DNA from 2 places in the Streptomyces javensis genome. Region 1 is predicted to be linked to the other one. Evidence: predicted binding sites of a transcription regulator. Region 1 holds the regulator's gene; the other holds the start of a gene.
What was found. Region 1 encodes HrcA, which represses chaperone genes, less so after heat shock. Its sites were predicted from a motif close to TTNGCACTCNGNNNNNCNGAGTGCNAA; they were not measured.
Positions count from the first base shown of each region.

Region 2: ABD329_RS13650 (FmdB family zinc ribbon protein) is a predicted target of HrcA. The motif match lies at 1,931-1,957, and genes of this name have one in related genera.

Region 1 is NZ_BAAAIF010000065.1:13,805-17,211, reverse strand. It holds gene ABD329_RS37565 (DUF3097 domain-containing protein) at 1-102, opposite strand, end outside; gene ABD329_RS37560 (MBL fold metallo-hydrolase) at 300-1,022, opposite strand; gene hrcA (heat-inducible transcriptional repressor HrcA) at 1,187-2,203, shown strand; gene dnaJ (molecular chaperone DnaJ) at 2,204-3,337, shown strand.
Region 2 is NZ_BAAAIF010000012.1:26,007-29,413, reverse strand. It holds gene ABD329_RS13660 (RcpC/CpaB family pilus assembly protein) at 1-376, opposite strand, end outside; gene ABD329_RS13655 (S-methyl-5'-thioadenosine phosphorylase) at 616-1,461, opposite strand; gene ABD329_RS13650 (FmdB family zinc ribbon protein) at 1,561-1,920, opposite strand; gene ABD329_RS13645 (potassium/proton antiporter) at 2,054-3,407, opposite strand, start outside.

The sequences.
Region 1 (3,407 bases):
GGTGGTGACCTCCTCCACGACGAGGTCCGGTTCGGCGGGGACCTCGGGGGCGGGCCGCTGCCGCTTCCAGGGCGGGGTCAGGTCCGGGTCGTACTGTCGCATCCGGATGACGATAGCGCGCGCCGGCCACCCGCTCCCGCAGGCGCACAACTGGCCGAACGACCAGGGGTGTCCGGCGGATCTTGATGCCTGCGGCGGGTTGTTCCCCACACCGCCCCAGCCCCTGCCCGCGTGGTCCGCCGGACAGCCCTAGGCGAACGACTAGAGCGAGTGACTGGAACGAGCGACTGGAGCGACGGTCAGCCGGACACGCCGAAGCGGGCGGCCAGTTCGTCGCGTTGGGCCCGTACGAACGCGGCGTCCACCACGGAGCCGTGCCCCGGGACGTACCGCGCGTCCGCGCTGCCGAGGGCGAGCAGCCGGTCGAGGGCGGCGGGCCAGTGGCCGGGGATCGCGTCGGGACCGGCCTGGGGCGTCCCGGACTCCTCCACCAGATCGCCGCAGAAGACCACCTCGGGCCGACCGGGCACCAGGACGGCCAGGTCATGGGCGGTGTGACCGGGCCCCACATTGGCCAGCAGCACCGTACGGCCGCCGAGGTCCAGGCTGAGCTCCCCGCAGACCAGGTGGTGCGGGGAGACCAGATGGTCCACCGCCTCGGTGGCGGCGTCCCGGTCCACCCCGTGGCGGATGGCGTCCTCGCGCAGCGCCTCCCGCTCGCGGCGCAGCAGCCCGTCCAGGCCCGTGGCTCCGTAGACCTCGCAGCCCGCGAAGGCGGCCGAGCCCAGGACATGGTCGAAGTGCGGATGGGTGAGCGCGATCCGGGTGGGGCGGCGGCCGGTCAGCCGGGTGATCCCGGAGCGCAGCTCGGCCCCGGCGCGCAGGGTCGCGCCGGTGTCCACGACGAGGATGTCGGTGCGTCCGACGACCACGCCGACCGTCTCGTCCCACTCCGGCATCCGACGGCGGGCCACACCGGGCGCGAGCCGCTCCCAGCCCGCCTCTTCCCAACACGTCTCCATACCGCGACGCTAGCTCAACGGGGATGGGGGAGAGTTGCTGCCAGCGGCGGCTCTTGCCCATGCCACCGCACCCCGCCGTACACTGGCGGAGGGGCTTTGGCACTCGTGCCCGGTGAGTGCCAGACGGACGACCTGATGAGACCGCTGGACTGGAGGTGCGCGGGGTGCTCAGCGAACGCAGACTCGAGGTGCTGCGTGCCATTGTCCAGGACTATGTGGGGACGGAGGAGCCGGTCGGCTCCAAGGCGCTCACCGAGCGGCACCGGCTGGGGGTCTCCCCGGCCACGGTGCGTAATGACATGGCCGCTCTGGAGGACGAGGGCTTCATCGCCCAGCCGCATACGAGCGCCGGGCGGATCCCCACGGACAAGGGCTATCGCCTCTTCGTGGACAAGCTGGCCGGAGTCAAGCCACTGTCCAGCCCGGAGCGGCGGGCCATTCAGAACTTCCTGGACGGTGCGGTCGACCTCGACGACGTGGTGGGGCGCACGGTCCGGCTGCTGGCGCAGCTGACCCGGCAGGTGGCGGTGGTGCAGTATCCGTCGCTGACCCGTTCGACGGTGCGCCATGTGGAGCTGCTCCCGCTGGCCCCGGCCCGGGTGATGCTGGTGTTGATCACCGACACGGGGCGGGTGGAGCAGCGCATGGTCGACTGCCCCACCCCGGTCACCGAGGATTCGCTCGCCGATCTGCGTGCCCGGCTCAACAGCCGGGTCGTGGGGCGGCGTTTCGCGGATGTGCCGCAGTTGGTGCAGGATCTTCCGGAGTCCTTCGAACAGGAGGACCGGGGGACCGTCTCGATCGTACTGTCGACCTTGCTCGAGACGCTCGTGGAGGAGACCGAGGAGCGGCTGATGATCGGCGGCACCGCGAACCTCACGCGTTTCGTGCATGATTTCCCCCTGACGATCCGGCCCGTTCTGGAGGCACTCGAGGAGCAGGTCGTCCTCCTCAAGCTGCTGGGCGAGGCCAAGGACTCGGGTATGACCGTGCGGATCGGGCATGAGAATGCTCACGAGGGGCTGACTGCCACCTCGGTCGTCGCGGTCGGCTACGGTTCCGGCGACGAGGCGGTCGCCAAACTCGGCGTGGTCGGACCGACCCGCATGGACTACCCCGGAACGATGGGAGCGGTACGCGCAGTGGCACGTTACGTCGGACAGATCCTGGCGGAGTCGTAAGTGGCGACGGACTACTACGCAGTCCTGGGCGTGCCTCGTGATGCCTCGCAGGACCAGATCAAGAAGGCATTCCGGCGGCTCGCCCGCGAGCTGCATCCGGACGTGAACCCGGATCCGAAGACCCAGGAGCGGTTCAAGGAGATCAACGCCGCTTACGAGGTCTTGTCGGACCCGCAGAAGAAGCAGGTCTACGACCTGGGCGGGGACCCGAACGCGGGGCCCGGCGGCGGTGGCGCCGGCGGCTTCGGCGCGGGTTTCGGCAACTTCTCCGACATCATGGACGCGTTCTTCGGCACCGCCTCGCAGCGCGGTCCGCGTTCCCGGACCCGGCGCGGTCAGGACGCGATGATCCGGCTGGACGTGGAGCTGAGCGAGGCCGCGTTCGGGACCACCAAGGACATCCAGGTCGACACCGCGGTCGTCTGCACGACGTGCAGCGGCGAGGGCGCGGCGCCGGGCACCTCGGCGCAGACCTGTGACATGTGCCGTGGTCGCGGTGAGGTCTCCCAGGTGACGCGGTCCTTCCTGGGCCAGGTCATGACCTCGCGGCCGTGCCCCCAGTGCCAGGGCTTCGGCACCGTGGTGCCGACCCCGTGCCCGGAGTGCGCGGGCGACGGCCGGATCCGCTCCCGGCGCACCCTTACGGTGAAGATCCCCGCCGGTGTGGACAACGGCACCAGGATCCAGCTGGCCGGTGAGGGCGAGGTCGGACCGGGCGGCGGCCCGGCGGGCGACCTGTACGTGGAGATCCACGAGGTGCCGCACCCCGTCTTCCAGCGGCGCGGTGACGACATGCACTGCACGGTGACGATCCCGATGACTGCGGCGGCCCTCGGCACCAAGGTGCCGCTGGAGACGCTGGACGGCCTGGAGGAGATCGACATCCGGCCCGGCACCCAGTCCGGCCAGTCGGTCCCGCTGCACCAGCGCGGCGTCACCCATCTGCGGGGCGGCGGCCGGGGCGACCTGATCGTGCACGTCGAGGTGACCACCCCGACCAAGCTGGACCCGGAGCAGGAGGAGCTGCTGCGGCGGCTGTCCAAGCTGCGCGGCGAGGAGCGCCCGACCGGCGAGTTCAAGCCGGGGCAGCAAGGGTTGTTCTCGCGGTTGAAGGACGCGTTCAACGGGCGGTAGGCGCTTCGGCCGGGGGTACGGGGGTTGGCCCCCGGGGGAGTGCGGCAAGCCGGGGCAGCAAGGGTTGTTC
Region 2 (3,407 bases), on a different contig from region 1:
GTGCGGCGTCCGGCAGCGGCGTGGCCAGCACATCCACCCGGTCGCCGGGGTGCAGCAGCCGTACCGCCGCGGCGTCGGCGATCCGGACCGGCGCCGAGATCATGGCGGGGCGCGGGCCGTCCCGCCGCTCCTCACCCGCGGGCGCGGGCGCCCGGGAGGACACCGCGTCCGTGTGCCCCCGGCCGGACGGTGCGGCGGCCGCGAGGGCTGCGGCCGTCAGCGCCAGCCCGGCCGCCATCGCGCGGCGGCGTCGCCGCACGGTCCGCCGCAGCCCGAATCCGCCGGTGCGCCCGGTGCGCACCGGATCGAAGCGGGGCACCGCACGGGCCGGGGGAGCGGAGCGGGGTAACGCGAGAGTGGGGGACGGATGGGACATGGCACATCACCGCCTGCCGTGAGGGTCCGGGTGCTTCTGGCCCCCTCACCATGCCCGCCCCCACCCGATCCCGCTTGGGCCTGTGGACGGCCAGCGAGCTGTGGATAACTCGGTCACCCGAGCGTGCGATACCCGCCCCGTCCGACGGTCTCGCGCCCCGTCCGACGGCTTCGCGCTCCGTCCGACGGTCTCGCGCCGCGTCCGGCTGCCTCATGCCCCGTCCAACTGCGCCCGCGCCGCTACGGAAGCTCGATCCCCAGGTCCCAGCCGTCGTGGGCGTGGGTGCACAGGCAGTCCCGGTCGGAGGTCTCCGGCAGCCTGCCCACCGCGTCGAAGAGCACCTCGCGCAGTCGGCCCACGTTCTCCCCGAAGACCTTCAGCACCTCGGTGTGGGTGACGCCCTCGCCGGTCTCGACCCCCGCGTCCAGGTCGGTGACCAGCGTCAACGACGTGTAGCAGAGCCCCAGTTCACGGGCGAGCACCGCCTCCGGGTGGCCCGTCATGCCGACCACCGACCAGCCCTGCGCCGCATGCCAGCGCGATTCGGCGCGGGTGGAGAAGCGCGGCCCCTCGATCACGCACATCGTTCCGCCGTCCACCGGCTCCCAGCCGCGTCCGCGCGCCGCGTCCACGGCCGCCTTCCGGCCCACCGGGCAGTACGGGTCGGCGAAAGTGGTGTGCACCACATTCGGGATCCGGCCGTCCGGCAGCTGCTCGCCGTCGAAGTAGGTCTGCGTGCGCCCCTTGGTGCGGTCCACCAGCTGGTCCGGGACGAGCAGCGTGCCAGGTCCGTACTCCGGCTGTAGCCCGCCGACCGCGCACGGGCCGAAGACCTGCCGAACCCCGAGCGAGCGCAGGGCCCAGAGGTTGGCGCGGTAGTTGATGCGGTGCGGCGGCAGGTGGTGCTTGCGGCCGTGCCGCGGGAGGAAGGCGACCCGGCGCCCCTCGATGTCGCCGAGGACGAGCGAGTCGCTCGGCGCCCCATAGGGAGTCTCCACGGTGATCTCGGTCACGTCGTCGAGGAACGTGTAGAACCCCGATCCCCCGATGACCCCTATGTCTGCTTGCCTGCTGGTCTCGACCATGTGATCACCCTAGCCATCCGCGCCCACGCGAACGACATCCCGCCGCCTCCCGGGGGAGGTGGCGGGGTGTCGGTGAAGCCGAAGAACCAGGCGGCCGGATCAGGCGGCCGAACTCGACGCCGAGGATGACGAAGACGTCGAGGATGACGAAGACGACGTCGACGTCGAAGACGTCGAGGAGGAGGACGAGGAAGAGGAGTCCGAGGACGAAGAGGACGACGAGCCGGAGCTGTCGCTCTTCGCCGCCGGCTTGCTGGAGCCGCCGCTCGAGCTGCTGGAGGAGGAGCGGCTGTCATTCCGGTAGAAGCCGGAGCCCTTGAACACGATGCCGACCGCCGAGAACACCTTCTTCAGGCGTCCCTTGCAGCTGGGGCACTCGGTGAGCGCGTCGTCGCTGAACTTCTGCACCGCCTCGAGGCCCTCGCCGCACTCGGTGCACTGGTACTGGTAGGTCGGCACGTTCTTCCTCCTGGCACTCTCACTCAATGAGTGCTAACGACGCTCCATAGTGCAGTATTCCCGTCCGTCAGTCCACTGGCACGAGACATACGGTGATCGAAAACACCGCCCGAGGCGACCTCCGACAGCTGCCTCAACCCGCTCCCGTGCCCAGCCAGCCCGCCAGCTTGCCGCCCCGGCCCACCGCCCGCAGCCGCCGCTCCGCCGCGTCGCGCACCGGGTCCGTGGCCACCACCAGCAGCTCGTCGCCGCGCCGCAGCATCGTCGAGGGCAGTGGTACGAAGCTGTTCTCGTCCCGGACCACCAGGGTGACCGCGGCCCCCGGGGGCAGCCGCAACTCGCCGACCTCGACGCCGTGCATCTTGGACGACTGGGGGATCGACACCGACAGCAGATGGCCGCGCAGCCGCTCCAGTGGCGCCGACTCGATGCCCAGGTCGGCCGGTTCGGGCTCCTCGAGCCGCAGCCGGGGGGCGAGCCAGGGCAGGGTCGGCCCCTGGACCAGGGTGTAGACGATCACCAGCACGAAGACGATGTTGAAGATCCGGCGGCTGTCGGGCACGTCGCTGACCACCGGGATGGTCGCCAGTACGATCGGCACCGCCCCGCGCAGCCCGGCCCAGGACAGCAGTGCCTTCTCCCGCCAGGGCAGCCGGAACGGCGCCGTGCTGACCAGGACCGACACCGGACGGGCCACCACGGTCAGCACCAGCCCCACCGCGAGGGCGGGCAGGATGTCATCGCCCAGTTCATGCGGGGTGACCAGCAGCCCCAGCAGGACGAACATCCCGATCTGGGCGAGCCAGCCCAGCCCCTCGGCGAAACCGCGCGTCGCCGGCCAGTGCGGCAGCCGTGCGTTGCCCATGATGAGCGAGGCGAGGTAGACGGCGAGGAAGCCGGACCCGTGCGCCAGCGAACCCCCCGCGTAGGCGGTCACCGCGATGGCGATCACCGCGATCGGGTACAGACCCGAGGCGGGCAGCGCCACATGCCGCAGGCCGTAGGCGCCCAGCCAGCCGACCGCGATGCCGATCACCGCGCCGATCGCCAGCTCCAAGGCGATTTTGCCGATCAGGGAGTACCAGGAATCCATGGGGCCCTGGCTGGAGAAGGCGACCACCAGGATCACCACAGGGGCGTCGTTGAAGCCCGACTCGGCCTCCAGGACGCCCGTGAGCCGCTTGGGCAGCGGCACCGTGCGCAGCACCGAGAAGACCGCCGCCGCGTCCGTGGACGACACCACCGCGCCGATGATCAGCGCCTGCCGCCAGTCCAGTCCCACCACATAGTGCCCCGCCGCCGCGGTGATCCCCACGCTCACCGCGACGCCCACGGTGGACAGGACGGCGGCTGTCGGCAGGGCGGGTTTGATCTCGCCCCACTTCGTGCCCAGACCGCCTTCGGCCAGGATGACGACCAGCGCGGCGTAGCCGAGGATCTGCGTCAGCTCGGCGTCGTTGAAGGTGACGCCGATCCCGTCCGTGCCG